DNA from 3 places in the Mesorhizobium sp. M0800 genome. Region 2 is predicted to be linked to each of the others. Evidence: predicted binding sites of a transcription regulator. Region 2 holds the regulator's gene; each other region holds the start of a gene.
What was found. The regulator PhoB, encoded in region 2, activates phosphate uptake and scavenging genes when phosphate is short. The targets are predictions, from matches to a motif close to TGTCATNNANCTGTCAT.
Positions count from the first base shown of each region.

Region 1: the regulator PhoB is predicted to act here: its motif matches at 5,691-5,707, upstream of phnF (phosphonate metabolism transcriptional regulator PhnF).
Region 3: the regulator PhoB is predicted to act here: its motif matches at 2,611-2,627, upstream of NKI18_RS27040 (esterase-like activity of phytase family protein).

Region 1 covers NZ_JAMYOZ010000002.1:18,211-28,892, reverse strand. The annotation lists gene NKI18_RS02570 (ABC transporter substrate-binding protein) at 188-1,183, shown strand; gene NKI18_RS02565 (sugar ABC transporter ATP-binding protein) at 1,289-2,842, shown strand; gene NKI18_RS02560 (ABC transporter permease) at 2,839-3,804, shown strand; gene NKI18_RS02555 (zinc-binding alcohol dehydrogenase family protein) at 3,875-4,891, shown strand; gene phnF (phosphonate metabolism transcriptional regulator PhnF) at 4,910-5,653, opposite strand; gene phnG (phosphonate C-P lyase system protein PhnG) at 5,789-6,250, shown strand; gene phnH (phosphonate C-P lyase system protein PhnH) at 6,250-6,861, shown strand; gene NKI18_RS02535 (carbon-phosphorus lyase complex subunit) at 6,863-7,975, shown strand; gene NKI18_RS02530 (alpha-D-ribose 1-methylphosphonate 5-phosphate C-P-lyase PhnJ) at 7,972-8,883, shown strand; gene phnK (phosphonate C-P lyase system protein PhnK) at 8,880-9,656, shown strand; gene phnL (phosphonate C-P lyase system protein PhnL) at 9,883-10,590, shown strand; gene NKI18_RS02515 (DapH/DapD/GlmU-related protein) at 10,587-10,682, shown strand, end outside.
Region 2 covers NZ_JAMYOZ010000025.1:79,088-89,769, reverse strand. The annotation lists partial or broken gene NKI18_RS24595 (hypothetical protein) at 30-236, shown strand; gene NKI18_RS24590 (YMGG-like glycine zipper-containing protein) at 319-564, shown strand; gene NKI18_RS24585 (CHASE domain-containing protein) at 664-2,286, opposite strand; gene NKI18_RS24580 (ATP-binding cassette domain-containing protein) at 2,416-3,210, opposite strand; gene NKI18_RS24575 (sugar ABC transporter permease) at 3,288-4,652, opposite strand; gene xylF (D-xylose ABC transporter substrate-binding protein) at 4,795-5,835, opposite strand; gene NKI18_RS24565 (ROK family protein) at 6,122-7,366, shown strand; gene phoB (phosphate regulon transcriptional regulator PhoB) at 7,376-8,065, opposite strand; gene phoU (phosphate signaling complex protein PhoU) at 8,082-8,789, opposite strand; gene pstB (phosphate ABC transporter ATP-binding protein PstB) at 8,822-9,625, opposite strand; gene pstA (phosphate ABC transporter permease PstA) at 9,622-10,473, opposite strand; gene pstC (phosphate ABC transporter permease subunit PstC) at 10,477-10,682, opposite strand, start outside.
Region 3 covers NZ_JAMYOZ010000031.1:8,524-19,205, forward strand. The annotation lists gene NKI18_RS27025 (sugar ABC transporter ATP-binding protein) at 1-332, opposite strand, end outside; gene NKI18_RS27030 (sugar ABC transporter substrate-binding protein) at 389-1,447, opposite strand; gene NKI18_RS27035 (TIM barrel protein) at 1,490-2,479, opposite strand; gene NKI18_RS27040 (esterase-like activity of phytase family protein) at 2,728-4,206, shown strand; partial or broken gene NKI18_RS27045 (L,D-transpeptidase) at 4,353-5,140, opposite strand; gene NKI18_RS27050 (MATE family efflux transporter) at 5,331-6,803, shown strand; gene NKI18_RS27055 (MFS transporter) at 6,813-8,021, opposite strand; gene NKI18_RS27060 (TMEM175 family protein) at 8,179-8,754, shown strand; gene NKI18_RS27065 (hypothetical protein) at 8,762-9,043, opposite strand; gene NKI18_RS27070 (SDR family NAD(P)-dependent oxidoreductase) at 9,172-10,044, shown strand; gene NKI18_RS27075 (low affinity iron permease family protein) at 10,114-10,545, opposite strand.

The DNA of each region.
Region 1 (10,682 bases), on a different contig from region 2:
CGGAGTTCCGAGGGAGCAAGCTTTCCCGCCCAGCCATTCGAGCGGCCATCAAACATCGCTTGCGCCGACCGAGGTGATGCACTATCAAAATGCGGTAAATGTTTTTTATTGATAAAGTTCCGTTTGGGCCGCGCCATCCGAATGGAGCTTCCGTAACATTCACCGGGCGACTTAGGGAGGACTCCTAATGAAATTCGTGACCAGCATTCTCAATCGCCGCGCCTTCGTGGCACTTGCAGCCGCCTCGATGCTTGCCGGCGTGATGCATTCGGCGCCGGCATCCGCGGCCGACGTGACCATCCCGATCATCGTCAAGGACACCACGTCCTTCTACTGGCAGATCGTTCTGGCCGGCGCCCGCAAGGCCGGCAAGGATCTCGGCGTCAACGTGCCGGAGCTCGGCGCCCAGGCCGAGACCGACGTCAACGGCCAGATCTCGATCCTTGAAAATGCCGTCGCCGGCAACCCGGCGGCCGTCGTCATTGCGCCGACCGAAGCCAAGGCGCTCGGCAAGCCGATCGACGAGGCCGCCACCAAGGTCAAGATCATCGGTATCGACTCCGGCGCCGACTCCAAGGCCTTCACCTCGTTCCTGACCACCGACAACATCCAGGGCGGCCGCGTTGCCGCTGACGGCCTTGCCGCAGCCATCGGCGAAGCCAATGGCGGCAAGGTCGAGGGCGACGTCGCCCTGATCACCGCGCTTCCGGGCGCCGGCTCGCTCGAACAGCGCGCCCAGGGTTTTAAGGAACAGCTCGCTGCCAAATATCCGGGCCTCAAGCTGGTCGCCGACAAATACGCCGACGGCCAGGCCACCACCGGCCTCAACATCGCCACCGACCTGATCACCGCCAACCCCAACCTCAAGGGCATCTTCGCCTCCAACCTGATCATGGCGCAGGGCGTCGGTCAGGCGATCGCCGAGAACAGTCTTGCCGGCAAGGTCGGGCTGGTCGGTTTCGACAGCGACGAGAAGCTGATCAAGTTCCTCAACGACGGCGTCATTTCGGCTCTCGTCGTTCAGGATCCGTACCGGATGGGCTATGACGGCATCAAGACGGCGCTCGCCGCCTCGAAGAGCGAGAAGGTCGAGGCCAATGTCGATACCGGCGCCAATTTGGTCACCAAGGCCAACATGAAGGATCCGAAGATCGACGCGCTGCTCAACCCGAAGCTCGACTGAGCATAGCCGCAAGTGAACTGTTTCCGGGGCCTTTTTCGCCCCGGAAACATCCCACTCGTGCCAATCGCGAGGCCAATCTTTGGGGGCCAATCTGGGAGGATTGTCATGATGTCGACGGCGCAGGAACTCCATCCGGCCCCAACGCTGGAACCGGGCAGGACCATCCTCGAACTCCGCGGGCTGGAAAAGCGCTATCCCGGCACCCACGCGCTGAAGCCGGTCGATCTCGCCTTCAAGGCCGGCGAGATCCACGCCATCGTTGGCGAGAACGGCGCCGGCAAATCCACCCTGATCAAGCTTCTGACCGGCGTCATGCCGCGCACCTCCGGCGACGTCATCTGGGAGGGCAAGCCTGCCGCATTGGCAACGCCGCATGAGGCGATGGCGCTCGGCATCAATGCCGTGCATCAGGAAGTCGTCCTGTGCCGCCATCTCACCGTCGCCGCCAACATGTTCCTCGGCGAGGAGGATTCCCGCTTCGGCATCCTGCAGCAGCGGGCGATGGTCAGGCAGGCGCAGAAGATCATCGACGATCTCGGCTTCGACCTGCCGGCGCATGTCATGCTGGGTGACCTGACCATCGGCCAGCAGCAGTTGATCGCCGCCGCCCGCGCCACGGTGCGCGGCACCAAATTCCTGATCTTCGACGAGCCGACCGCCTATCTTACCCGCAAGGAGGCCGACCAGCTGTTCACGCTGATCCGCCGGCTGAAGGGCGAAGGCGTCACCATCATCTACATCAGCCATCGCATGGAAGAAGTGTTCGAGCTCGCCGACCGCGTCTCGGTGCTGCGCGACGGCACGCTGGTCGGCACCAGGAACATTGCCGAGACCAATGACGCCGAGCTGGTCAAGATGATGATCAACCGCTCGATCGAGCAGGTCTACCACAAGGAGCATTTCACCCCCGGCGCGACCATCGTCGAAACCAGGAACCTGTCCGGCAAGGGTTTCGAAAATGTCTCGATGTCCGTCCGCGCCGGCGAGATCGTCGGCCTCTACGGCCTGATCGGCGCCGGGCGCAGCGAGTTCGTCACCACGCTCTATGGCCGGCACCGCAAATCGGCCGGCCAGATCCTCTGGGAGGGCAAGGAGGTCAAGGTCAATTCCGAACATGACGCGATCAGGCTCGGCATGGCGCTGGCCCCGGAAAGCCGCCGCGACCAGGGCCTCTGCCTCAACCTGCCGGTCGGACTCAACCTCAATCTGCCGATCTACAAGCGCATCTCGAGCAATCTGCTGATCTCCCGCGCGCAGGAAAAGGCGCAAGCCGATCGCCAGATCGCCGATCTGCGCATCAAGACGCCGACGCGCGGCGCGCTGGCCTCCAGCCTGTCCGGCGGCAACCAGCAGAAGATCGTCATCGGCAAATGGCTCGCCCATGGCGCCAAGCTATTCATCTTCGACGAGCCGACTGTCGGCGTCGACGTCGGCACCAAGGCCGAGATCTACCGCCTGTTCGGCGCGCTGTTGTCCAAGGGAGCCGGCATCATCCTGATCTCGTCCTACCTGCCCGAGGTCTATGAACTCGCGGACACGCTGCACGTGTTCCGGCGCGGCAAGCTGGTGGCCACGCACGGCTTTCGTACCGCTGACCACGAGGAGATCCTCACCCAGGCGCTGGCCGAGAAACAAGAAAAACCGGGAGGACGGATATGAGCACCGAGGCGATCGCTGCCGAAAGGCCGAAACGCAACTACAACGCCCTGTTCGGGCTGACACTGCTGGCGCTGCTGGTTCTTTTATGGATCATCCTGTCGGTGGCGACGCCGAGCTTCGCCTCCGCCAACAACATCTCCAACCTGTTGCGGCAAGGGTCGATGATCGCCATCCTGGCGGTCGGCCAGACCTTCGTCATCATCACCGGCGGCATCGACCTTTCCGTCGGCGCCGTGGTCGGCTTCGCCACCGTCATCGTCGCGATGCTGATCAACGCCGGCACACCGGTTTTCCTCGCCATCCTGATCACCTTGCTGGTCGGCGTCGCCATCGGCATGTTCCATGGGTTCGGCATCGTCAAGATGGGCCTGCCGCCCTTCATCATCACCCTGGCAACGCTGACCTCGCTGCGCGGCATCGGTCTGTTGATGACCAATGGCAACTCGATCTCGATCAACAACGACGCCTTCCAGACGTTCTCGCGCAGTTCCTTCGCCGGCGTCCCCAATCTGTTCTGGATGGTGATCCTGGTCGGCATCCCAGCCTACATCTTCCTGCACCACAGCCGGTGGGGCCGCTATCTGTTCTCGGTCGGCTCCAACGCCGAGGCGTCGCGCCTGTCAGGCGTCAACGTCCAGCGCACCATCTACATGGCCTACACGCTGTCGGGCCTGTGTGCGGCCTTCGTCGGCGTGCTGCTTGCCTCGCGCATCGGCATCGGCAATCCGACGCAGGCCGAGGGCTGGGAATTGCAGGCGATCGCCTCCTCGGTGATCGGCGGCACCTCGCTGTTCGGCGCTGTCGGCTCAGTGCACGGGCCGCTGCTCGGCGCCTTCATCCTTGCCACCATCAACAACGGCGCCAATCTGCTCAACGTCAACGCCTTCTGGCAGCGCATCATCACCGGCGTGCTGATCATCGTCATCGTCTATTTCGACGGGCTGCGCCGCCGCGGCAAATAGACCGCCTCCCAACAACCGCCGGCCTCGCGACAGCAGGGCCGGCGGTGCCATGAACCGACTGGATTGAAGCATGAAAGCCGTCGTCTGCCGCTCGCCCGGCGAACTTGTCCTCGAAGATCGTCCGGCGCCTGGCGCGCCCCCCGCCGGCTGGGCGCTGGTCGCCGTCAGCCATGTCGGCATCTGCGGCACCGACTATCACATCTTCGAAGGCAAGCACCCGTTCCTCGCCTATCCCCGCATCATGGGCCACGAGGTTTCCGGCACCGTGATCGAGGTTGGCGAAGACGTCGATCTCGCCGTCGGCGAAGCGGTGATCGTCAATCCCTATCTCGCCTGCGGCAAATGCATCGCCTGCCGGCAAGGCAAGCCGAATTGCTGTGTCATGATCGAGGTGCTCGGCGTCCACCGCGACGGCGCCATGTGCGAGCAGATCCTGGTGCCGGCGCAAAATCTTTATCCGGCAAACGGCTTGTCGCTGGCCGATGCTGCCGCCGTCGAATTCCTGGCGATCGGCGCCCATGCCGTGCGGCGCTCGCTGGCTGATCCAGGTGCGCGCACGCTGGTCATCGGCGCCGGCCCGATCGGGCTCGGCACGGCGCTGTTCGCCCGCATCGCCGGGCTCGATGTGACGCTGCTCGACATGAGCGCTGAACGGCTTGGCTTTGCCGAAAGCGAACTCGGCTTCGCGACGCTCGACGGCTCGCGGGGCGCTGCTGCCGACCTGGTGCGGGAAGCAACCGGCGGCGACGGCTTCGACGTGGTTTTCGATGCCACCGGCAACACCCGGTCGGTGCAGTCGGCCTTCGCCCATGTCGCGCACGGCGGGGCGCTGGTCCTGGTTAGCGTCGTCAAGGACGACATCGCCTTTTCCGATCCCGAATTCCACAAGCGCGAGATGATGCTGATCGGCAGCCGCAACGCCCTGCGTGCCGATTTCGACCATGTCGCCGCCTCGATCCGCAACGGCGCGCTGCCGCTGACAAAGCTGGTCACCCACCGCACCACGCTTGGCGAGACGCCGCACGACCTCGCCCGCTGGGCGCATGAGAAGTCCGGCCTGATCAAGGCCGTCATTCAAGTCGGATGATGCCAGGGCTGCCGCATCTCAGAGGGCCGACAATTTGAGCTCGATCCGCTCGGCCGGGAAGCGCGACTCCGAAAACTGTATCGGCTGACCGTCGGGCGTGACGTTGACGGCGACCGTCACCAGCACGATGGCGCCGGGCTGCAGCTCGAGGTCCGCAAGGTCGGCGGCATCGGCATGGCGCGCCGACAGCACGGTCGATTGCCTGAGATAGTCGTCGATGCCGAAACGTGCCAGCGATGCGGTGATCGAACCGGTTTCCGCCATGGCGGCATCGATGCCGGCAAAGCGCCTGGCATCGAACCAGCCGGCCGCGCGAGACACCGGCATTCCATCGGCTTCGCCGCGCGTTTCCAGGCGTATCACATCGGCCCCCGTCGCAAGGCCTAAGCCCTCTGCGACACGACGGTTGGCCGGCTCGATCGATGACGCGAGCAAGGTGATATGCCGCTCGGACGCCTGTCCTTGCAATCCCTCGGAAAAGCGGGTGCGGGCGCCGATCGGATAAGACAGCCGCTTGCGCGACAGCACGAAGGTGCCGCGCCCCTGCTCCGCCCTGAGCACACCCTCCTGCACCAGCGCTGCGATAGCGCTGCGCACCGTGTGGCGGTTGACGCCATAGCGTCCGGCCAACGCGATCTCCGGCGGCAGCGCGGCATTCTCGGGAAAATCGCCGGCGGCGATCGAATGCAGGATCTGGTCGGCGATCTGCCGCCACAGCGCGACACCGCTGCGCCGCTCGATGCTGTTGGCTTGTCCGATCATCTCCCGCCCCAATTCCATGCGCCGATCTTTTGGCCCGTGTCACGTGCCCGTCATGGACACGCGCTAGATAATGGATATAATTTGTATAGTTGTCTATATCAATAGACAAAATGAACGCAGACGAGGAGCACCGCCATGCGAGGACGGGAAGCGCGAGAGCAGGCCGAGCGCAAGGCCGTGATGGCGACGCTGGCGCAATCGGCCGGCGACGACATCGTCCGCCTCTGGGACGAAGCCGGCCTGCCTTGCGAAGCGGAACTTCTGCGTGGCCCCGAAACCGGCCTGGTTACGGTACGCGGCCGCATCGGCGGCGGCGGCGCGCCCTTCAATGTCGGCGAGGCGACGGTCACCCGTGCCACGGTGCGGCTTGCGTCCGGCCATGTCGGCCACTGCTACGCGCTCGGCCGCGACAAGCAGAAGGCAAGGCTGGCTGCAATCGCCGATGCGCTGTGGCAGGACCCTGCCCACCGCAATGAGGTCGAGATCAGGATCGTTGCGCCCTTGCAGGCGGCACTGGCCAAGGCGCGTGAACAGCGCCGCGCCGAGACGGCGGCGACCAAGGTCGATTTCTTCACCATGGTGCGCGGAGAAGACTGATGGATATCGCCACTCAATCCATTGAAGGCGGCTTCGCCGATCCGGTATTCAATGCCCAGACCGTATTCCGTGCCGTGATGGACGCGATGGCGCGGCCAGGCAGCGTGCAGCCGCTGCCGGCCCTCGCCCACCCCCCGGTGCCGCTATCGGCCACCGCCGGCGCCGTTGCGCTGGCGCTGTGCGACAACGACACGCCGCTCTGGCTCGACCCGGCTTTGCAGGGGTCGGCGGCGGTGAAATCCTGGCTTGGCTTCCATACCGGCGCGCCGCTGGCCAACACCCCGGCCGACGCGCATTTCGCGCTGATCGCCACGCCGGCCGAGATGATGGCGCTCGACGGGTTTTCGCAAGGCACCCAGGATTATCCCGATCGCTCCACGACGCTGATCCTCGAGGTCGGCGATCTCGTCTCCGGCGCTGCGCTGCTGCTCGAAGGCCCGGGCATCGAGAAGACGGCGACGATCGCGCCGGCGCAAATGCCGCGCCATTTCGTCGAGCAATGGAAGCAGAACAACCAGCGTTTTCCGCGTGGCGTCGATATCATCCTCGCCACGTTCGACGCAATTGCCTGCCTGCCGCGCACGACGCGCATCAAGATGATGGAGGCGTAGCATGTATGTTGCGGTAAAGGGTGGCGAGACGGCCATTCGCAATGCTCACAAACTGCTCGCCGACCGCCGGCGCGGCGACCGTTCGGTGCCCGCACTTCGTCTAGACCAGATCGTCGAGCAGCTGGCGCTCGGCGTCGACCGGGTGATGAGCGAAGGTTCGCTCTACGACAGGGAACTGGCGGCATTGGCGATCGTCCAGGCGCGCGGCGACATGATCGAGGCGATCTTCCTGGTTCGCGCCTATCGCACCACGCTGCCGCGTTTCGGCTACACCAGGGCGATCGACACCGGCACGATGCTGGTCGAGCGGCGGGTGTCGGCGACCTACAAGGATCTGCCCGGCGGCCAGCTGCTCGGCCCGACTTTCGACTACACCCACCGGCTGCTCGATCCCGAACTTGCTGCCGGCGGCGATGTCGCCGAGCCGGAACAGCGTGCAGGCGAAGCGGAGGCGATGCCGCGCGTCTCGGCCATCCTCGCCCGCGAAGGCCTGATCGAGCCCGACGGCGACATGCCCGGCGATCATGTCCCCGGCGACATCACCCGTGAGCCGCTCGAATTCCCGATGGCGCGTGACATCCGCCTGCAGGCGCTGTCGCGCGGCGACGAGGGGTTTCTGCTGGCGCTCGGCTATTCCACCCAGCGCGGCTACGCGCGCAACCATCCCTTCGTCGGCGAGGTTCGCATCGGCGAGGTCGAACTGGAACTGGACGTGCCGGAACTGCCCTTTGCCGTGCCGCTCGGCAGCATCCGCGTCACCGAATGCCAGATGGTCAACCAGTTCAAGGGCTCGGCCAAGGCGCCGCCGCAATTCACCCGCGGCTACGGCCTCGTCTTCGGCCAGAGCGAGCGCAAGGCGATGGCCATGGCACTATGCGACCGCGCGCTGCGCGCCTCGGAGTTGGGTGAGGATGTCATCGCCGCCGCGCAGGACGAGGAGTTCGTCATCTCGCATTCCGACAATGTCCAGGCGACCGGCTTCGTCGAGCATCTGAAGCTGCCGCATTATGTCGACTTCCAGGCCGAGCTCGACCTCGTGCGCCGCATGCGCACCGAGCACGACGCCCGCGAAAATGCCGGCAAGGGCGAAGAGAAAAGGCAGGCAGCGGAATGAGTGCACAACCAGCGGACATCGCCACCTACAACTTCGCCTATCTTGACGAACAGACCAAGCGGATGATCCGTCGGGCGATCCTCAAGGGCATCGCCATTCCTGGCTATCAGGTGCCGTTCGCCTCGCGCGAAATGCCGATGCCCTATGGTTGGGGCACCGGCGGCGTCCAGGTCACCGCTTCGATCATTGGCCCGGACGATGTGCTCAAGGTCATTGACCAGGGCGCCGACGGCACCACCAATGCCGTCTCGATCCGCGCCTTCTTCAAGAAGGTCGCCAATGTCGCGGTCACCACCGAGACGGCGAAGGCGACCATCATCCAGACGCGCCACCGAATCCCTGAATATCCGCTGAGTACCGGTCAGGTGCTGGTCTACCAGGTGCCCATCCCCGAGCCGCTGCGCTTCCTCGAGCCGCGGGAAACGGAGACGCGCAAAATGCATGCGCTGGAGGAATACGGCCTTATGCATGTGAAGCTCTACGAGGACATCGCCAGGCACGGCCGCATCGCCACCACCTACGCCTACCCGGTCAAGGTTGAGGGCCGCTATGTGATGGATCCCTCGCCGACGCCGAAATTCGACAATCCGAAGATGCACCGTTCGCCGGCTTTGCAATTGTTCGGCGCCGGCCGCGAAAAGCGCATCTACGCGCTGCCGCCCTTCACCGATGTGGTCAGCCTCGATTTCGAGGACCATCCGTTCGAGGTGCAGACCTTCGACCAGCCCTGCGCGCTGTGCGCGGCCGAGAACGTCTATCTCGACGAGGTCATCCTCGACGACCATGGCGGCCACATGTTCGTCTGCTCCGATACCGATCATTGCGAGAAGCGGCGCGCTGACGGCCACCGCGGCCATCTCGCGCTCGAGACCCATCTTGCCCCAGGAAAAACGGAGCCGGCGCAATGACCGACGAACCGCTGCTGCGCGTTTCGGCGCTGTCCAAATTCTACGGCTCGCGCGTCGGCTGCGAGAACGTCACTTTTGACCTCTGGCCGGGCGAAGTGCTGGCGGTGGTCGGCGAATCCGGTTCCGGCAAGACGACTTTGCTCAACTGCCTGTCAACTCGACTGCTGCCCAGCTCCGGCACCGCCAGCTACCGGATGCGCGACGGCCAGTTTCGCGAACTCTACCGCATGAGCGAGGCCGAGCGCCGCTTCCTGATGCGCACCGATTGGGGTTTTGTCCATCAGAACCCGGCCGACGGGCTGCGCATGACGGTGTCGGCCGGCGCCAATGTCGGCGAGCGGCTGATGGCGGTCGGCGACCGTCACTATGGCAGGATCCGCGCAACGGCGGTCGACTGGTTGTCTCGTGTCGAGATCGACGAAGACCGCATCGACGACGAGCCGCGCGCCTTCTCCGGAGGCATGCGCCAGCGCCTGCAGATCGCCCGCAACCTCGTCACCGGGCCGCGGCTGGTGTTCATGGACGAGCCAACCGGCGGCCTCGACGTCTCGGTGCAGGCGCGCCTGCTCGATCTGTTGCGCGGCCTGGTCACCGATCTCGGCCTGGCCGCCATCGTCGTCACCCACGATCTCGCCGTGGCGCGGCTGTTGTCGCAGCGCATGATGGTGATGAAGGACGGCCGCGTCGTCGAAAGCGGCCTCACCGACCGCGTCCTCGACGATCCGCGCGCGCCTTATACCCAGTTGCTTGTCTCCTCGATTCTGCAGGTGTGACGATGATTGCTCCGGCGTACCCCCCTCTGGCCTGCCGGCCATCTCCCCCTCAAGGGGGGAGATTGGATGTCGTCACCGCCTACGCCAATCATCGACGCTGCAAAGCGGATGGGACATCGAAGTTGCCGATCTCCCCCCTTGAGGGGGAGATCGCCGGCAGGCCAGAGGGGGGTGCTCAGGCGAAGACATTGCGGGCCGGCGAAGCGCCGAACGGGAGAACCCTCTGATGGCAACCCCGCTCGTTGTCTCCGATGTCGCGAAGAGCTTCACCATGCATCTGCGCGACGGCATCAAACTGCCGGTGGTCGCCGGTGTCTCGTTCGCGATCAGGGCCGGCGAATGCGCCGTGCTCGGCGGCCCGTCCGGCGCCGGCAAGAGCTCGATCCTGAAAATGCTCTACGGAAATTATGCCGCCGATGAAGGCCAGATCATCGTCCAGCACGAGGGCGGGCTCATCGATCTCGCCTCGGCCAGCCCGCGCACCGTGCTTGCCGTGCGCCGGCTTACCATCGGCTATGTCAGCCAGTTCCTGCGCACCGTGCCGCGTGTCTCTGCGCTCGATGTCGTGGCCGAACCGCTGGTCGAGCGCGGCGAGGAGCGCGAGGTCGCGCACGGCAAGGCACGTGCCTTGCTGGCGCAGCTCAACCTGCCGGAAAAGCTCTGGGCGCTGCCGCCGGCGACGTTCTCCGGCGGTGAACAGCAGCGCGTCAACATCGCGCGCGGCTTCATCACCGAGCACCCGATCCTGCTGCTCGACGAGCCGACCGCTTCGCTCGACGCCAGGAACCGCGATGTGGTGATTTCCCTGATCGCCGCCAAGAAGGCGGCGGGCGTCGCTTTGCTCGGCATCTTCCACGACCACGACGTGCGCGAGGCGGTGGCCGACCGCATCATCGACGTGACCGCCTTCGCCGCCGGAAAAATTGCCGCATGACCAGGAAACTGTCGGAGGCGCCGGTGATCCACGAGACGGCGGAAGTAGAGAACTCAACGCTTGGCCGCTGGACCGAGATCGCCGAGCGCTGC
Region 2 (10,682 bases):
GAAACCACTGCCCGAGTGCTCGGCCGTGCCCGTTCGCGGTCACCGACCTGCAGGGCCAGGCCCAACATGTCGTCGCCAGATGCCTTGCCGTCGATCCGGCGCTCGAGAACGACTATGACAGGATCGTCTGGAACGTGCGTCCCAGCGGCACGCTCGATGCGTCCTTGGAGATTTCCGGGTTCGTGGTAGCATCGAACGGCGCACGCCCCGAAAAAGACTATCTTAATCAACAATGAAATCGTGCAGGCAAAGGCCGTACTTTCATGCTAAATGGCGGCTGGAGCTTATTAAAGTGAGGACAAAAGTGAGGATGACTCCATGCGGAAGATGATTATTGCCATGGTTGCCGTGGTTGCGGTCAGCGGCTGCACCACCACGGAAGAGAACGTGGGTATCGGCACTGTGGGCGGCGCGCTCATTGGTGGCGCTGTCGGCGGCGGCAAGGGCGCTTTGATCGGCGCCGGCGCTGGTGCGATTGGCGGTCTGCTCGTTCGCCGTCTGCAAAATGGCTACTGCCAATACAGAGATCGTCACGGCCGGATTTACACAGCTCGCTGCAACTAGTTTCGAGCTCCAGGCGAACAGCAAACGCGGAGGCAGGCCACCTGTCTCCGCGTTTGCCCTTTTAGAGCGCTGTTGCGACGCGGCCCACGAGACGGCGTTTCAGGCCGGCAGCGGAACCCTGATTTCCACGTTCAAGCCATCTTCGCGAAAATCGCGCCTGATTGTGCCACGCAATTCGCGCGTGACGTTGAGATCGATCAGTCTGGTGCCAAAACCGCTCTTTGCCGGTGTCTCGAGCTTCTTCTGACCGGCCTCGCGCCAGTTGAGAGCCAATGTCCGGGTGCCGCTACGGGCTTCGAGCGACCAGTCGACCTTCAGCGCACCGACTGAACTGCCGGCTTCGCCATGCTTCAGCGCATTCGTCGCCAGTTCGTGAAAGACGAGGCCGAGTGCCTGCGTCGTCTTTTCATCGAGAAGAACCTGCGGTCCCGACAGCAGCCCTTCAGGAAGCTCACTGCCGAACACCTGGCCTAGCTCGATGCGCAGCAGGTCGCCGAGATCGGCTTTCTGCCAGCGTGAGCGCGTCAGCATGTCCTGGGAAGCCGCCATCGCCTGCAGCCGGGCCGAGAAAGAAGCCGAGAATTCCTGGACGTCGGTGGTGTGCGATGCTGTCTGGCGCGCGATTGCCAGCACCCGCGTGATCGAGTTCTTGATGCGATGCTTCATCTCCTGCAGCATCAGGTCTTTTTCCAGCAGGCTCTTTTCGGTCGTTTCGTGAAGCAGCGAGACCGCCTCATAGGCCCGCTCCTGATAGCGGGCCACCAGCGCGATGGCGCCCGCAAGCAGCAGTCCGAACAATCCGAGCATCACCGGGATGGCGCGCGAGGAAGGTTGCGAGAAAGCACTTGTCGGCCTGAACAGGACGACCCACGGCCGGCCGGCGACGGTGATCTTGCGGGTGACCAGCAGCCTGTCGCCGAGGCTCGAAACAGGCGGCGTTTCCGATTGGAACAGCAGGTTGTCGCTGTCCACCGTGCCGTCATAGATCTCGGTGTTGACCGGCAGCAATGGTGCCCGGCTGAGCGCAGCCTGGAACAGATCACGGGCGCGGAAGGCCGCATAAAGGAAGCCGGCAGTCGAGGATCTCGTCGCGTTCACGGCGTCCGGCGCGGTTTCGACATTGAGCCGGACGAAGACGAGGAACCCGGTAAAGGTCTGCGCGGCACCCGTATCCTTGCCGAACTGCACGAGCCCGCTGGCGTGCTGCTGGTCGTCGGCCATCGCCTTTTCGATCGCCTCGCGCCGCGCCGGCCCGGTGAACATGTCGTAGCCGATGCTGGATTTGTTGGACGGATCCAGCGGTTCGAACAGCACGATGGGCGTACGCCACGGTAAGTTCGTGTCGGGATAGATCGGATGGCTTGCGCCGTGATCGTGCAGGATGTCGCGCTCGACCGCCGCCTCGTTGCCAGTTTTCGTCAGGCGGAGGAAGCCGATGCCGCGCAGGCCGGCGAAATTATTGTCGATGTCGAGCGCGTTGAAGAAAGCCTTGAACTCGCCCTGTGAGATACCGCCATTGCGTGCGTCGAACAGCGCCCGGGTCGAACGCAGCAGCGACAGGTCCAGGTCGATGCGGCTTTCGATCCGGTTAAGCGCGTCGTCTGCCGTCGCCTCGAATTTAATGCGGGCCGCCTCCTGGGTGGCAAAATAGGCAAAACCCGCCATCGTCAGGCTGATCAGCGCGACGGCGATAAAAGCGACGGTCGGAAAAAGCTTCTTCAATTGCTGATACGTCCCGTGGACGGTTCGGCATCTTTATGGGCAAGTCCCGACGCCAACACAATGGCGAGGCCAAAGCATGGTGACGGCTGGCACATTTTGGCGGCTTGTGATTAGCCGGCTAATTCTCGTTCATGCGGCGATCTTCAGCGCGCCCGGCCCCGGAATGGCGCCGGGTGGGCACTTGCCGAGGATGATCATGCCGAGCACCTCGTCCTGGGTGACGTCGGTTGTGCGCGCCGTTCCGACAACCCGACCGTTCTTCATGACGCAGACACGGTCGGCAAGCTCGAACACGTCGTGAATATCATGGCTGATCAGGAAGATGCCGATGCCGTCGGCCTTGAGCTGCCTGACCAGTTCGCCGACCTGCGCCGTCTCTTGCGGCCCGAGTGCCGCCGTCGGCTCGTCCATGATCAGGATGCGAGCATTGAACAGGATGGCGCGGGCGATCGCCACCGACTGCCGCTGGCCGCCCGAAAGCTTTACCACCGGCTCCTTGAAGCGTTGGAAACGCGGATTGAGCCTGCCCATCACCTTGCGCGCCTCGGCCTCCATGGCGACGTCGTCGAGCGTACCCCAGCCGGTCATCAGCTCGCGGCCGAGAAACAGGTTGGCGGCCGCATCGACATTGTCGGCCAGCGCCAGCGTCTGGTAGATCGTCTCGATGCCGTACTTCTTGGCGTCGCGGGGATTGGAGATCGAAGCCTCCTCGCCGTTGACGAAAATCTGGCCCGCATCGCGCTTGTAGGCGCCGGACAGGATTTTTATCAACGTCGATTTGCCGGCACCGTTGTGACCGAGCAAAGCCATCACCTCGCCCGGGAAGAGGTCGACAGAGGCATCGTCGACGGCGCGAATGCCGCCGAAAGCGATGGAGATGTTGCGCATGTCGATCAGCGGCGTGGGAGCGGTTTTGTCTGCCATGCTCGTCCTTCCTCCCTATAGATCCTGCTTGAGCATCAAGTTGTACGAAAACCGGTTTCCACCTTGCGGGATCATGCTCAGACCCGTTTGCGATAGACGGTATCGAGCCACACCGCGACCACCAGCACGGCTCCGACAACGATGCTCTGCAGCGGCGAATCGATGCCGAGCAGCACCATGCCGGACTGCAGCGACTGCATCAAAAGCGCGCCGAGCAGGGCGCCGAGCACTGTGCCGGAGCCGCCGGCGAGCGACGTGCCGCCGATCACCGCCGCCGCGATGACCAGGAGCTCGTCCAGCGTGCCCAGCGCATTGGTCGACGAGTTCTGCCTGGCTGACGAGATCGCTGCGGCGATCGTCGCCAGCACGCCCATGATCATGAACACCTTCATGGTCACCCAGCGCGTGTTGATACCGGCAAGGTTGGCTGCTTCCGGATTGCCGCCGATGGCGAAGACATAGCGGCCGAAACGGGTACGCTTGGCGATGAAGGTCATGATCAGCCCTACGGCTACAGCCATCAGCACGGGTATGGCGATGCCATGGGCGATGAACAGCCCGCCTTCGGGAACGGTTATATTGTTGGCCGCCGCATATCTGTTCACGATGCCGACCGGCCAAGGATAGGAATTGGCAAGCCATATGGCGCCCATGATGACAAGGCAAGTGACGGCCCCGAGGAACGTCTCGGCCCAGATCGGGCGTAACGGGAAGCGGAACCGCTTGCGCTGCACCCGCCCGTTGAGCAGCATGAACACAACCGCCAGGCACGCGACAATTCCGACGATCCAGCTCCATCGCGCGCCGATCGAACCCGTCGGTCCGCCGCCCATCAGCTGGAAAGTGGCATCCAGCGGCGCAATCGTCTGCCCACTGACGACCCACCATGCGGCACCCCGCCAGACCAGAAGGCCGCCCAGCGTCACGATGAAGGCCGGCACCTCGAGATAAGCGATGATGTATCCCTGGAACGCTCCGATCAGAAGGCCAAGCGCCAGGCCGATGGCCAGTGCCAGGATCCAGATCCAGGGGTTGCCTAATTGCAGACCGACCATTCGCACCAGGAAATGCACCTGCGCAAAACCCATGACCACGCCGATCAGGCCTTCGGCGGAGCCGACCGACAGGTCGATATTGCGCATGACGATAACCAGCACCATTCCGGCGGCCATTATGGCCACGGCCGAAGTCTGCACCGACAGGTTCCAGAGATTGCGTGGCGTCAGGAAGGTCCGGCTGTCGAAGTCGAACGGATTGACGCCGAGCCGTACGCTAGAAATGACATGCAGGCCGACCCAGATGACCAGCAGCGCGCCGATCATGCCGAGCATGCGCGTGTCGAGTTCGGTTGCCTTGAGAAATCGAGCAACGATGCCGAGCTCGGATTCCCGTGCCCGGTCTGCCGTGCTGTCGACCGGCGTGTTGGACGTCGTGTCGGTCATGATGTTTCTCCCGCCGGGTTGCCGTCTGCCGCGGATGCCGGAAGTAGCCTAGAGGTTATCCGCCGGAAGCGGAAAAACAACTCTTGTTGAAAAAACGCCGCGGCGAGCGGCCGCGGCGTTCGGACTTCTCGGAAACGTCGGCTCAGTTGCAGACTGCAACAGTGCCAGCCGTCACGCCGGCGCAGACTTCTTCTTTCTTGATCCAGGCGGCGTCGATGACGACGTTGAGGTTGTCCTTGGTGATGGCGACCGGGGTCAGGAACAGCGACTTGACGGTATTGCCGCCGGGCGTGGTGAAATCCTTCACGCCGGCAATGTCGGTCATCTGCTTGCCGTCGGCCAGTTGCGAGGCGATCTCGGCGGCATTCTTGCCGAGCTCGCGCGCATCCTTCCACACCGACACGGTCTGTGTGCCGAGCGCGATGCGGTTCAGCGCGGCGTGGTCGCCGTCCTGGCCCGAAACCGGAACCGATCCGGCCAGCCCTTGCGCCGTCAGCGCGGCGACGACGCCGCCGGCAGTGCCGTCATTAGCGGCGACCACGGCATCGATCTTGTTGTCGTTGGCGGTCAGGAACTGTTCCATGTTCTTCTGAGCGTTGGCCGGCAGCCAGCCGTCCGTATAGGCCTCGCCGACATTCTTGATCTTGCCGCCGTCGATGGCCTCCTTCAGCACCTCCATCGAACCGGCAAACAGGAAATCGGCATTCGGATCGGAACCCGAACCCTTGATGAAGACGTAGTTGCCTTCCGGCTTCACCTTGAAGACTTCGCGGGCCTCCATGCGGCCGACTTCCTTGTTGTCGAAGGTCAGATAGAACACGTCCTTGTTCTCGATCAGCCGGTCATAGCCGACGACCGGGATGCCTTCGTCCAGTGCCTTCTGCACGGCCGGCCCGATGGCCGAGGCGTCCTGCGCCAGGATGATCAGTGCGTTGGCGCCCTGCGAGATCAGGCTCTCGACGTCGGTGAGCTGCTTGCCGGGGTTGGACTGTGCGTCGGCGGAAATATACTTGTCGCCTGCGGCCTCGATGGCCGCCTTCATTGCGGCCTCGTCTGTCTTCCAGCGCTCTTCCTGGAAGTTCGACCAGGAAACGCCGATGACCTTGTCTTTAGCCTGCGCCGCCGACGCCAGCGCCAGCGTCATGGCGACACCCGCCAGAATGGCGGTCGTGAATTTCTTCATCATATCCTCCCTGCGCCGCGTACGGCGTGACCAATTGGCTCAAAGACCAGCTTAGAAGCTCTAATTTTTTCGAGCCTCGAAAAAATACTGGCCCGATCTCCGGCTGCTGTCAACATCGATTCTGATGGATTTTGATGACTCTGCGAGTTTTTTCGAGCGTCGGAATAAACGATGACAGCGCCACCTGCATCTGACACTATTTGCCTGCATCCGACACTATTTGTCGGACATTACCGACGGCTTCCGGTTCATGAGCGGCCGCGGCAACCGGGAGGAAAGCAAAACAATGTCGGTCGGAATCCGCCATGACGATTTGCGCCGGCGCAACCGGGCGATGGTGATCTCGGCGGTGCGCCGGGCCGGCCAGCCATCGCGTACTGAGATCGCAGCTACCACCGGCCTCAGTCATTCGACCATATCGGCGATCTCTTCCGACCTGATACGGGAAGGCATCCTCGCCGAGAGCAAGGCAAGTGAGCCCGTTTCGTTGAAACGCGGTCGTCCGCAGGTCGGCCTCGCCCTCAACCCGGAAGCGGCGGCGGTGCTGACCGTGGTGTTGTCGCTGAATTTCCTGTCGGCCGCCATTATCGACTATACGGGACAGGTGGTCGCCGAGGAACAGCGCCGGCTGGACACGCTGACCATGCCGCGCGACGAGCTGATCCGTGAATGCATGGCCATCGTCCGGCGCCGGCTGCAGGATCCAGACCTTGACGTCCGCAGTGTCGCCCGCATCGCCCTGGCGATTCAGGGCATTACCGACTCCCCTGCACGCGCCATGCTGTGGTCGCCGATCACGCCGCAGACCGACATCGCCTTTGCCGACATGCTGGAGGGCGAATTCGGCATCCCGGCAACGGTGGAGAACGACTGCAACATGATGGCGGTGGCTTTGCGCTGGCGCAATCCGGATCGCTATCGCGACGACTTCATCGCCATCCTGCTTTCGCATGGCATCGGCATGGGGCTGGTGCTGAAGGGCGAACTGTTCACCGGGACGCATTCCTCGGGCGGCGAATTTGGCCACATGATCCATCGTCCGGGCGGCGCGCTCTGCCGTTGCGGGCGGCGCGGCTGCATCGAGGCCTATGCCGGCAACTACGCCATCTGGCGCAACGCCAGGCAGATGAGCGACGACAGCGAACCGGTCGCCGACGTCAGCGACGCCGACATGCGAGCACTGGCGGCTCGGGCGCGCGAGAAAGATGGGCCGGAACGCGAGGCCTACCGCAAGGCCGGCGAGGCGCTGGGTTTCGGTCTCGGCTCGCTGTTCGCGCTGATCGATCCGGCACCGGTCGCGATGGTCGGCGCCAGTGCCGCCGCCTTCGATCTGATCGAGCCGGCCTTGCGGAAGGCAATCGCCCAGACCGCCGGCGGTCAGCATTCAGGCTCGATCTCCTTCGATACAGAGCCGAACGAATTGCCGCTGATCCGCGAAGGCTGCGCGATGCGGGCGTTAAGCTTCGTCGACCAGGAGATTTTCGCGCCGGGCGCGCAAATGAGGCCCAGCGTCAGAAAGAACGTAGCCTGACCAGGCGGGTCAATCTTCCCTGATCGCATAGCCGGCACCGCGGATGGTGCGGATGACATCCGGCATCCGGCCGTTGTTGACGGCTTTGCGCAGCCGCCCGACATGCACGTCGACGGTGCGTTCGTCGATGTAGATTGTCTCGCCCCAGACATTATCGAGTAACTGGCTGCGCGAGAAGACACGGCCCGGATGCCGCATCATGAACTCGAGCAGCCGGAATTCGGTCGGCCCGAGCCTGATTTCGCTCTTCTTGCGATAGACCCTGTGCGATTCGCGATCGAGCACGATGTCGCCGACCTTCAGCACGCTGGACAGCACTTCCGGCTTGGCGCGCCGCAGCAGCGCCTTGACCCTGGCCATGAATTCTGGTGTCGAAAACGGTTTCACCAGATAGTCGTCGGCGCCGGTCGAAAGACCGCGCACCCGGTCGCTCTCCTCGCCGCGCGCGGTCAGCATGATGATCGGCAGCCGCTCGGTTTCGGGGCGCACCCGCAACCGACGACAGAGCTCGATGCCGGAAACCGCTGGTATCATCCAGTCGAGCACCAAAAGGTCGGGCACATTCTCCTGCAAACGGATCTCGGCTTCGTCGCCGCGTGTCACCACCTCGACCTGGTAGCCTTCGGATTCGAGATTGTAGCGGAGCAGCACACCCAACGGCTCCTCGTCCTCCACCACCATTATGCGTGGTGCGATCATCGGCTGGGCACCCCCATCATGTCACCGGTGCGGACATTGTCGTTTCGTCCTGCTTCGGACGATTGACCGGCAATTGCTCGCCGGTCAGCACATAATACGCATTTTCGGCGATGTTGGTGACATGGTCGCCGATCCGCTCCAGATTCTTGGCGCAGAACAGCAGGTGCGTGCAAGCGGTGATGTTGCGCGGATCTTCCATCATGTAGGTCAAGAGCTCGCGGAACACGGACGTGTATTTGACGTCGATGCGCTCGTCGGCGGCACGCAGCTTGGCCAACGCGGCCGCATCGCCTGCAGCATATTCCTCGATGACACCCTGCACCTGGATGAGAACCAGCTGCGCCATCGCGTCGATGGAATGCGACAGGTCCCGCGGCGTGGCGCTGAGGCCGACCGCACTCACGCGCTTGGCGATATTCTTGGCAAGGTCGCCGATGCGTTCGAGGTCGCCCGCCATGCGGATCGCTCCGACCACATGGCGAAGATCGTGGGCCATCGGCTGGCGTTTGGCGATCAGGGTGATGGCGCGGTCGTCCAGTTCGCGTTGACGCGCATCCATGATGGCGTCGTCGGAAACGACGCGTTGCGCCAGCACGTTGTCGGAATTCAACAGGGCCTTGGTCGCCCCGCCGACCATCGAACCGGCGAGGTCGGCCATGTCGCGGATCAGCTTGCTGATCTGCTCGAGATCCTCGTCGAAAGAAGCGACTGTGTGTTCGCCCATGGTCCTGTCCTCATATGCATGATCGGAACGGCTCAGCCGAAGCGGCCAGTGATGTAGTCCTGCGTGCGCTTCTCGCGGGGCGACGTGAAGATCTTCTCGGTCCGGTCGAACTCGACCAGTTCACCCAGATACATGAAGGCGGTCTGGCGCGACACACGCGCCGCCTGCTGCATGTTGTGGGTGACGATGACGATCGTGTAGTCGGCTTGCAATTCGTCGATCAGTTCCTCGATCTTGGCAGTCGACAGCGGGTCGAGGGCCGAAGCCGGTTCGTCGAGCAGAATGACTTCCGGCTTCACGGCCACGGTGCGGGCGATACAGAGCCGCTGCTGCTGGCCGCCGGACAGGCTCAAGCCGCTGGCGTTGAGCTTGTCCTTGACCTCGCTCCACAGCGCGGCGCGCTTCAACGCCTGTTCGACGCGGCCGTCCATCTCGGACTTGCCGAGGTTCTCGTAGAGCCTGACGCCGAAGGCGATGTTCTCGTAGATCGACATCGGGAACGGCGTCGGCTTCTGGAACACCATGCCGATCTTGGTCCTGAGGAGGTTGAGATCCTGCGACCGGTCGAGAATGTTCTTGCCGTCGAGCAGCACCTGGCCCTCGGCCGTCTGTTTTGGGTAGAGCTCATAGATGCGGTTGAACACACGCAGCAGCGTCGATTTCCCGCAGCCCGAAGGGCCGATGAAGGCCGTGACACTGCGCTCAGGCAGCGACAGGCTGATGTCCTTCAGCGCCTTGCTCTGGCCGTAGTAGAAGTTGAGATTCTTGACCTCGATCTTCGTCTTCTCGGCGACCGTTTCGGCCATCGTCATGTCTGGGGACAACATCTGTGTCATCTGTCCTCTCTGCGTCCGGTAAGGCTGCGGGCGAGGATGCTCAAGCCCAGAACCGTCAGGGTGATTATGAGTGCGCCGGTCCACGCCAGTTGCTGCCATTCCTCGTAAGGGCTGAGAGCGAACTGGAAGATGGTCACCGGCAGGCTGGCCATCGGCGCGTTGATATTGCTGCTCCAGAACTGGTTGTTGAGCGCGGTGAAGAGCAGCGGCGCCGTCTCGCCGGAGATGCGTGCTATCGCCAGCAATATGCCGGTGACGATACCGGACAATGCGGCGCGGTAGGCGACCGAACGGATCACCACCCAGCGTGGCGCGCCGATCGCGGCACCGGCTTCACGCAACGCGTTCGGCACCAGGTTGAGCATGTCTTCAGTGGTGCGCACGACCACCGGAATGACCAGGATGGCAAGCGCAACGGCGCCGGCAATGGCCGAGAAATGTCCCATTGGCCGCACCATCAGCTCATAGACAAACAAGCCGATGATGATCGACGGCGCCGACAACAGGATGTCGTTGATGAAGCGGACGACGGTGGTGATGCGCGAAAAGCGTCCATACTCGGCCATGTAGGTTCCCGCCAGCACGCCGACCGGCGTGCCGACGACAACGGCGATGATCGTCATCAGCAGGCTGCCCGCGATGGCATTGAGCAGGCCGCCGGCCTCGCCCGGTGGTGGCGTCATCTCGGTGAAGACCGCGAGCGAAAGCCCGGCTGTGCCCTTATAGACCAGTGCGCCGAGAATGAGCGCCAGCCAGGCAAGCCCGATGCCGGCGGCGACGACGCAAAGCGCCATCATCACCGAATTCCTGGCTTTGCGGCGGCTGTGGAGCGATGAGGATGTCGACATCGGTCAGGCTCCCGTACGAGCGTCGATCCGCATCAGCATATAGCGGGCGGCGGCAAGGATCAGGAAGGTGATGACGAAGAGGATCAGGCCGAGCGAGACCAGCGAGGAGGTGTAGAGGTCGCCGTCGGCCTCGGTGAATTCATTGGCGATGGTCGCCGAGATCGTCGTGCCCGGCGCGAACAGGGAGGCACTGATGCGGTGGGCGTTGC
Region 3 (10,682 bases), on a different contig from region 2:
CCGCGGGTCAGCGGATGGCCGAGGAACATGTTCTGGGCGACGCTGAGGTGCGGCACCTGCTGTAATTCCTGATGGATCATCGCCACGCCGGCGGCGCGCGCCGCGACCGGGTTGTTCAGCGTCACCGGTTTGCCGTCGATCAGCACGCTTCCCGCCGTCGGCCGGTAGACACCTGACAGGATGCGCAGCAGCGTCGACTTGCCGGCGCCGTTTTCACCGAGCAGCCCATGGATTTCGCCGGCGCCGACCGAAAAGGACACATCGCTCAGCGCCCGCACGGCCGGAAACACCTTGGAAATGCCCTCGAATTGCAGCCGAGAGATGACTGACATTGCTTCGGTTCTCCAGGCAAGGTGCCGACCCAAGGCCGGCACCTGCCGGCCCTGCTCTACTGGCCTGCTGCCGCGTCCTCGAGCAGCGCCTTGCGCACGGCGTCGCCGGCGCCAGAGTAGCGGTCGGCATTGTCCTTGGTGATCAGCGCCTGCGGCGTGGCGACGACGCGCGGCAGCTTCTGCCCGGCCACCAGTCGCAGCGCCGATTCCAGCGCCACCTCGCCGGTCAGCACCGGGAACGAATCGACGGTGCCGGTCAGCTCGCCGGCGCGGATCGAGGCATAGGCGTCGGAGATGCCGTCGGTGCCGAACACGGCGACCTTGTCCTGCAGCCCGGCAGCCTTGACCGCCTCGACGATGCCCAGCGCCATGCCGTCATTGTTGGCATAGAAGCCGATCAGGTCGGGGTGCTGCTGCAGGATGTTGGTGGCCGCGTCGTAGGAGGTCTGGCGATCCCAGTTGCCGGGGACGCTGGCGACGACCTCGAACTTGCCGGCCTCGGTGATCGTGGTCTTGAAACCGTCGGTACGCTGGACGGCGGCGTAGACGCCGGCCTGGCCTTCGACGATGGCGACCTTGCCGCCGTCCGGCCGGTTCTTGATGAACCATTTGGCGACGCGCACGCCGTTGTCGCGCTGGACATTGCCGACATAGTGCTCGGCCTGCGGGATGATCGCGTCGTTGACGTTGACCACCGGCACATTGGCTGCCTTGGCCTGTTCCACGATCGGCTGCAGGTTGGAGTCGGTCTGCGGCGAAACGAGCAGCACGTTGTAGCCTTGCGTGACCAGGCCTTCGGCGATGGTGAGCTGGCCGAGCTGGTCGCCCTCGCTCTGCGCTGCCTGGTAGACGACGGGCACGCCGATGCGGTCGCCGAACGACTTGTAGCCCTCTCCCAGCGAGCGCCAGTATTCGTTGGTCAGCGTCTTGGAGACCGCACCCGCCTTGGTGCCCTCGGGCAGCTTGGGGAACGCACCGAACTTGGCCTCGAGCTGCGACCAGTCGATACGATCCTTCTCGGTGTCGGAATTGAGCGGCGCGAGGTCCGCGGAAAACGACGAGCCTATAGACAGCGCCATCAGGGCAGCGGTGGCGGTGGCAAGCAGAAATTTCATGGTCTTTCCTCCCTGGGTGAAAACGGTGATGGCGCCGGAGCTTCAGCTGTCCGGCCCGAGCATGGCTTCCTGGATGATGGCCTGCGAGGCGACCGCGTCCTGACGGTCGACGGCAGTGGACAGGCGATTGTCCTTTTCCAGCCGATCGACGACGCGCAGCATGCGCTTGACAGTCGCGATGTTGACTTCGCATTCGTGGACCGGGTCGAGCCCGGTCATGTCGGGGAACGTGTCGAAGTAGATGGCGCCGGCGTAGCCGTCGCGGCGGATCTGGCGCAGCAGCTCGATCGTTTGCAGCGTGTGCACTGCGCCGACCATCAAGCCGTCGTCGCGCTTGGCGTAGCCGTCGTTGAGATGTACGCCGAGCAGCTTGCTGTGTCGCGCCACCAGCGCAGCGGCGAAAGCCGGCTGCTCGTCGGCGTAGAGCACATGGGCGAAATCGAGCGTCACGCCGAGATTGGGCAGGCCGATCTCGCGGATGGCCAGCAACGTCGCCGCCGCATCGGGCATCAGGCTGTAGGAGCGCGGCTCGTTGGGTTTGTATTCAAGGCTGATCTGGCAATCGGGGTCATGCGCCGCGACTTCACGAATTCCATCGATTTCGTGTTGCCAGAGCGTCGCATAATCGGCCTGGAAAGCATAATCGAAGCCATCCTGCCCGAGCCACAGCGTCATCAGGCCGGCGCCGGCCTCGCGCGCGGCGTCGATCCCGGCCTTGGTCATGTCGATGGCCTCGCGGCGAACGGCCGGATCCGGATTGGTGAAGGCGCCGAGCTTGAAGGCCGGGTTGGAGTAGTAGCGCATGGCGAAACCATTGATGGAAAGCCCGAGATCGCCGAGTTTGCGCGCCATTTCCGCAGGCTTTTCATCGACATGGTCGGGAAAGTTGAGGTCGAGATCGGTCAACTCCGCAACCTTCGCCGCACGTGCCGCCATTTGCAGCATGGACGGTTTGCCGACAAGATCGGGCCACTCGGCCTGTGGCCGCGAGGCAAAGGAATTGAGGCGGGTGGCGAAACGACAGACTGTCATCGGCGGCCTTTCATCGTCATAACTTCACATAAGAACGATAATTTGTAAAGTTGTTAATTGCACTCTCGGCGGCGACGGATTCGCCATGCCCAGGCCAGTTGCGACCACAAGGGTCAAAGCAAGCGCGGCACTGTCACGCAAGTATCATGTTCGCGTCCTAGATCGCTTCTCCGAAGGCTTTCGCGGCATCCTCGATGCGACGCGGCGCTTTTTCGGGCCCCGGCAGCTTTGTCTCAAAGAGGATATCCATGAAAAACCTGCACCGAACCGCGTCCCTCGCTGTCGCGCTGGCGATGTTCACCGCCTTGACTCCGGCCCTGGCAGAAAACTCCGCGACCGTCGGCGGCGTCAGCTTCGTCAACAAGGGCCTGGTCGGCGTCGGCCGCATCCCCGCCAGCCAGAAGGACAAGTTCGGCGAGACGTTTGGCTCCGGCTCAGGCATGTCGATCGATGCTGCCGGCTGGACGCATGGCGCCGACGGCTACAAGGGCTCGTTGTGGCTGTTGCCGGATCGCGGCTACAATGTCGTCGGTACTACCGACTACCGGCCGCGCCTCAACACGATTGCCATCGAGTTCGCCCCGATCACGCCGGGTGCAGTGCCAGCCGCCGGCCAGGAACAGTCGGGCCTCAAGGCGACGCTTGCCGACACCATGCTTTTGACCGACGACAAGGGCGCCGACGCAACAGGGCTCGATCCGCTCAACGGCGTGCGTGCCGCGACCGACGACATGCCGATCCTGCCCGAAGCCAACGGCAAGCTCGCGCTCGATAACGAAGCGATCGCACGGCTGCCCGACGGCACGATGTTCATCTCGGACGAATACGGTCCGAACATCTACCGCTTCTCCGCCGATGGGCGTCTGATATCGGCAACGCAGCCGCCGGCGGCGCTTGTCCCGATGCGTCACGGGACGCCAAACTTTGCTTCCAACAATCCGGGACCTGGCGCGGCAGACCCAGATCCGAAGGATCCCGAAACCGGCCGTCAGAACAACCAGGGCCTCGAAGGGATGGCGCTGGCGCCGGACGGCAAGTTCCTGATTGCCGTGCTGCAGTCGGCACCCAGACAAGATGGCGGCGATTCCGCCTCGACGCGCCAGAACACGCGCGCGCTGGTCTACGATGCCTCGGATCCCGGCCAGCTCAAGCTCGCGCATGAATATGTCGTGCCGCTGCCGGTGTTCACCGATGCCAAGGGCAAAACCAAGATCGCCGCGCAGAGTGAAATCGTGGCGCTGTCGGACAAGACCTTCCTGATGCTGGCGCGCGACAGCGGCAACGGCCAGGGGCTGAAGGGCGACACCTCGCTCCATCGCGAGATCAGCGTCGTCGATGTGTCGGCGGCAACCGATATCGCCGGCACAGAGTTCGACAAGGACAAGCCGCTGGCGCCCAAGGGTGAGCTCGATCCATCGGTGACGCCGGCCAAGCTGACGCCGTTCATCGACATCAACGACAAGAGCGAGCTCGGCCGCTTCGGGTTGCACAATGGCGCGCCCAACGACCGCAACAACCTTTCGGAGAAATGGGAGGCGATGTCGGTGGTGAGCGTCCTCGATCCAAAGCTGCCCGACGACTATTTCCTGTTCGTCGCCAATGACAATGACTTCCTCACGCAGGACGGCTTCCAGGTCGGCGCGGCCTACAAGGCCGAGGATGGCGCCGATGTCGACACCATGTTCCTGGTCTATCAGGTCACGCTCCCAGGCCTCACCGGGAAGTAGCGGCAGCCATACAGGCGGAGGCGCCGAACGCGTCCGCCTGAGCTGGCGCGATTGAACGGTCGTGCCCCTTCAGTTGCGGCTCGCCCGCGAAAAGACGGTGTCCTAAGCATCGCAAAACCTGCGACTGACGATCCAGTCGAAGGCACTTACCTCAACATCTCCGCGTCCCTTGGCACGCCTGCATCGATCGGCTCGGCCGTCCTGTTCGACACGGCGGCGATCTTCCCGGCGGCCGACAGGTTCGGGCGCACGAAGACCGGCGCGACGCCGTCGACGCGGCTGTAGAGGTCGATAATGTCCTGATTCATGAAGCGCACACAGCCGGAGGAAGCGTTCTTCCCAATGGAATCCCACTCCGGCGTGCCGTGCAGCCTATACATCGTGTCCTTGCCGTCACGGAAGAGATACAGCGCGCGGGCACCAAGCGGGCTCTGCGGGCCGGGCGGCATGCCGTCCTTGTACTTCGCAAGTTCCGGCCGGCGTTAGATCATTTCCGGCGGCGGCGTCCAGACCGGCCACTTCTTTCTCGCCTGAACCACGGCGCTGCCGGTCCATCCGAAACCGGCCTTGCCGAGGCTGACGCCATAGCGAATTGCCTTGCCGCCGTCGCGCACCAGATAGAGGAAGTGCTCGGAAGTATCGACGACGATCGTGCCGGGTTTTTCTCCAGTCGGGTCGGCCACGATTTGCCGCACGAATTTCGGATCGACCTTGGCTACCGGGATTGCCGGCAGTTGATAGCCCTCGTCGATGCGCGCGGCATACATGCTTGCGGCATCGCCGAAAGCCGGATCGCTTGGCGCCGCTGTCACTGGCGGCGCTGCCACGTCCGTCGTGGTGCACGACGAAAGAGCCACGGAGGCCCGCCCAGAGCGGATGCACCAAGAAATGCGCGCCGGTTCAGGCGCTCAAAAAACAACGGAATATCGGACATGAGCCCCCGGCTTACCCATGAGATCCAGGAAATGCGGCCCCACGCGTGCGGATCAATATACGATTCCGGAAGGTTTGAGAAATGCTTAGATCAAGGCACGCCAGGCGGAATTTACAGCGCCGCATCGACCTCTCCCGTTAAATCGGCAATCATTGCGGACTCAAGACAAGCCTTCGCCGAGTTGCCTGCCATGGACGACAACATGCCCCCGCGCCGGCAGACCGGCGACCTCACCAGTGGGCCTATCCCGCGCACCCTTTTGCTGTTTGCCCTGCCGGTGCTCGGCTCCAATGTGCTGCAGTCGCTCAACGGCTCGATAAATGCCGTGTGGGTCGGCCGTTTCCTCGGTGAGGCGGCGCTGACCGCCACGTCCAATGCAAACCTCGTGCTGTTTCTCATCCTCGGCACGGTGTTCGGCATCGGCATGGCGGCGACCATCCTGGTCGCGCAATCCGTCGGCGCTCGTGACCTGCCCGAAGCCCGGCGCATCGTCGGCACCAGCGCCACCTTCTTCTTCCTCGTCTCGGTGGTGTTCGCGGTCTGCGGCTGGATCTGGGTCGATGCGATCCTCGATGCACTCGGCACGCCAGCCGATGCTTTGCCGCTGGCGCGCTCCTATCTGCGCATCATCTTTCTGGCTGTGCCGATGATGAACCTGCTCTCCTTCGTCATGACGGTGCTGCGCGGCGCCGGCGACTCGCGCACGCCCTTCCTTTTTATGGCGCTGGCCGTCGTGCTCGATGTCATTTTGAACCCGTTGCTCATCCTCGGCATCGGCCCGTTCCCCGAACTCGGCATCGCCGGCTCGGCCGCCTCGACGCTGATCGGCCAGACGGTAAGCGTGGTTGCCATCCTGATCGTGCTTTATGCGCGCAAGCACCCGCTGCGGCTGGCCGGCGCTAATCTCGCTCTGCTGCGGCCGGACCCGGCGCTGCTGCGCATTGTCGTCTTCAAGGGCGTGCCGATGGGCCTGCAGATGATCGTCGTTTCGGCCGCGGCGCTGACGGTGATGGGCATGGTCAACTCGTACGGCTCGCAGGTTGCAGCTGCCTACGGCATAGCCGCACAGCTCTGGACCTATATCCAGATGCCGGCGCTCGCCATCGGCGCCGCGGTGTCGTCCATGGCGGCGCAAAATGTCGGCGCCAGGCGCTGGGACCGGATTGGACGCATCGCCACCTCCGGCGTCGGCTTCAACCTTGTGCTCACCGGCATGCTTGTCGCGCTGCTGTTCGTATTCGATCGCGCGGTGCTCAGCCTCTTCCTTGGCAGCGACAGTGCAGCAATCGACATCGCCACTCACATCAACAAGATCGCGTCGTGGTCCTTCATCCTGTTCGGCATCACCATCGTGCTCTTCGCCACCGTGCGTGCCACCGGCGCGGTGATACCGCCGCTGATCATCCTGGTGATCTCGGTGCTGCTGGTGCGCACCAGCTTCGCCTATTTCTTCCGAAGCGTGATCGGCGAGGAAGCTCTGTGGTGGAGCTTTCCGGCTGGCTCTATAACCTCGCTCGTGCTGGCCGCGGCCTATTATCGCTTCGGCCGCTGGCGCAGCCTGCACATGATCGAGAGCCGGCCGGCTGCCGGCGAACCGCCGGATACCGGCCTCGGCGTACCGCGCCAGCGCGCGCATCTTTCGTCCGAGACACCGAACGGCTGAAAGGTCGGCTCAGCGCGCGTATTTCGCGCCAAACCCGAGGGCGACCAGGGAAAAGATGACAATCATGCCGGCAAAGGCCAGGCTTGCCACGGTCGCACCTGCCACCGTCGACAGAACGCCGATGCCGATGACCGGCAGCGCGTTGCCGCAAAAACAGCAGATGAAGAAGGCCGAGACCACTTCGGCGCGCCGGTCCGCCGGCGCGATCTCGTTCACCACTTGCAAGCCGCCGCGATAGCCGAGCGCTGCCGCCACGCCGCACAAGGCGGTCCCGGCAATCATTATGGCCATCGAGGCGAAGACCTGCGCCGCAACAATCAGCGCGACGGTTGGGATCATCAGCGCAAGCGCCGCGAACATCGCGGCTCGGCTCGAAAGACGTGCCGTCACTACAATGGTGGCGGCCGTCACGATTGCCAATTCAAAGAACAGAGCGCCGGCTTCGGCATGGTTGGTCACCTGCAGCTGCTGCGCCAAAATGCTCGGTGCGAGTGCTGCATAAAAGCCGACCAGCGCCATTGCGCCAAAGCCGGTCACCGCCGGCGCAACGAAACTTGCGCGGATGTCATCGGGCACGGAAAGCCGCGGCCGCATCGAAACGTCAGCCAGTCTCCCCGGCCGCGAAACGGTTTCCCGCGTGCGCCAGACCAGCAGGGTTACAGTGGCGAGCATCGCCAGGTAGACGACGAATGTCAGCCTGAGCGGCCAAGGCGCGTATTCGGCGAGCAACCCGGCCCCCAGCGCACCGAGGCCGAGGCCGAGAAAATTGGTGCTGGTGGCAATCGTCGCCGCCTGTGACTTGTCGTCGGTCGGGAGCAATTCGGCGAGCCAGGCGGTGCCGGTGGCCGCGCCGACGCCGATTCCCAGTCCGCTCAGAATTCGGGCGATGTCGAGCCAGGCGACATTTTCGGCGAACAGGAAAACCACCGCGCTCACGACGGCCACCGCCATCCCGGCCAATGCCATTGGACGGCGCCCGATGACATCGGACACACGCCCTAACATCAGAAGCGCTGCCAGATTGCCGATGACATAGACGGCGTAGACCACCGTCAAAGTGATCTGCGAGAAGCCGAAGACCTGCTTGTAGATGATGTAAAGTGGCGTCAGCGCCGTGCTGCCGGCGAAAAGAGCCGCAATCATGGCGGCCACGGCGGCCGCTGCAGCGCGGCCGCCGAGTTCGTGATCGCGCGTCATGACTTGAGCGTGAGCTGTCATTTTTTCGACCTTTTGCTGTTCGGGATCTGACATCCTAACGCCTTTTTCGCGTCAGCCGTTCCCCCTCCCCGGCTTGCTCCTGACAAAGTTTGGCATCTTTGCCGATGGCGCTGAGCGAGATCCTCTTTTAACTTCAGCGGATTGTCAGGGGAGATTCATGGGCAAGGGACGAGTCGAAGCATTCACCGATGGTGTGGTCGCCATCATCATCACCATCATGGTGCTGGAATTGAAGGTGCCGCATGGCGAGGATTTTTCCGCGCTGGCACCACTCTGGCCGATATTCCTCAGCTATGTGTTGTCCTTCATCAATGTCGGCATCTACTGGAACAATTTGCACAACATGTTCCATACCGTGCAGCGGGTCGACGGCCGCGTGCTGTGGGCGAACCTCAACCTGCTGTTCTGGCTATCGCTGATGCCGGCGACGACAGCCTTCATGGGTGAGAACCATTTCGCGCCGGTGCCGGTTGCCGTCTATGGCGTCGACCTGGCGCTCTGCGCCATCGGCTTCAACATCCTCACCATGGCCCTGCATCGACTGCACGGCAACGAGACTCTCTTCGCCAGGGCGTTGGGCAATGACCTCAAGGGAAAGATCTCGCTGGTCCTCTATCTTTCCGCCATCGCGCTGACCTTCGTCAATCACTGGATCGGTGTCTCGATCTATGTCCTGGTGGCGATGATCTGGTTCGTGCCGGACAGGCGCTTCGAGCGGCTGATCGAGAAATAGGCCCCGTCTAGCCCCGCATTTCTTTCAGCTTTTCCGCTACCGAAGCGGCAAGGTCGGCGTAGCGCTCCTCCAGCCGTTCGGCCGCTTTGATCACTGAAAAATCATGGCCGAATTTTTCCAGCGCCATGCGCAGCTTTTCGACGAATTCGGCCTGTTTTTCGAGCGCCGAAAACAGCGTTTTCACTTGCGCTTCGCTGATGTCGGGATTGGCAAGCATTTGCGGCACTTCGCGGCTCATCTGGTCGCCGGTTGCGGTCTGTTCTTTCAGGATCTCGATCCAGTCGGTCAATCGTCAGTCTCCTTTTTCGATATCAGCATGCGCAGCGCCCGCCGACGCGGTCAACCCGAAGATGCCGCACCGGCTTGCGCGAGCCTCTTTCCGCGCTAAGTTCGCCGCGGCCAGAACAGGAGAAAATCATGACCACCGACGCCGAGATCCAGACCGCCCTGCCCGCACTTGCCTCCGGCAATGTCGCCGTCATCACCGGCGCGGCCAGCGGCATCGGCCTTGCCGCCGCCAAACGGCTGGCGGCGATGGGCATGAAGATCGTGTTGGTCGATATTGGCGGCGCACGCCTCGATGAGGCCCGACACGCCGTCGCCGCCATCGCCGGCGACAGCGCCGTACTTGCCGTCGCCACCGATGTCTCGAAGGCCGACGAACTCGACCGGCTGGCCGAAAGCACATTCGGCGCCTTCGGCGACGTATCGCTGCTGATGAACAATGCCGGCGTCGGCAACAATCCCGGCAAGCCGTGGGAGAACCGCGACGCCTGGAAACGGCTGCTGGATATCAATTTCTGGGGCGTCGTCCATGGCGTCGAGGCCTTTGCGCCGCGCATGCTGGCGGCGGGAAAGCCGGGCCTGATCGTCAACACCGGCTCCAAGCAAGGCATCACCACGCCGCCCGGCAACCTCGCCTACAACGTTTCCAAGGCGGGCGTGAAGACCTATACCGAAGGCCTGGCGCACGCGCTGCGCAACGAGCCGGGCGCCAGTGTCGCGGCGCATCTGCTTATCCCCGGGTTCACTTTTACCGGCCTGACCGAAGGTGCGACCGAAAAGCCGGCCGGCGCCTGGACCGGCGAGCAGGTCATCGACTTCATGCTGGCCTCGCTACTGCGTGGCGATTTCTACATCCTGTGTCCCGATAACGAGGCGACCCGGTCCATGGACGAAAAGCGCATGGCCTGGGCGATTGGCGACATCATCGAGAACCGCCCTGCCCTGTCGCGCTGGCACCCGGGGTACAAGGAAGCTTTCGCGGCATTCATGACACGCAGCGCATGATCCCGAACCGAAGATCACCGTAGCAAAGAATCGGATCCGATCTTCGCAGGTATGCGCCGGACCTTTATATCACGCTGCCGCGTGCTTCTTCGTGTTCCGCTTCTTCGCCATGGCTTTCTCGGCTGCCAACTCGGCAAGCTTCTGATCATGCCGCTTCGCTGCCTGTTCGCATTTCTTGCGGATCTCTTCGACCTCGGTCTCAGTCAGGTGTTCGATACCGATGAAGGTGTTCTGGGCTGTGCTGACCCGGATCAATTCGTCGAGCTTCGCCTGGATCGCGGCGCCATCGCGGTTCTGGGTGTTCTGGATGAGAAACACCATCAGGAAGGTGACGACCGTCGTGCCGGTGTTGATGACGAGCTGCCAGGTGTCCGAAAAGCCGAACATAGGCCCGCTTGCCGCCCAGACGACGATGATCAGGAAACAGACGGCAAACGTCGGCGGCAGGCCGGCAAAATGGGCGACGTTGTTGGCGATCCTGGTGAAAAGCTTCTCAATCATTCAAACTCCCTCAACAGCCGGGCGACGAACCCGGACGGAAGCCGAGTTCATGTGTCTGCAGAAACAGTTGGCAGCCGCTCCTGGTTCCCTCGTGGCGGAAGGTCGCGGGTACATTGTTGGAGGAGCAGATCGCGCAG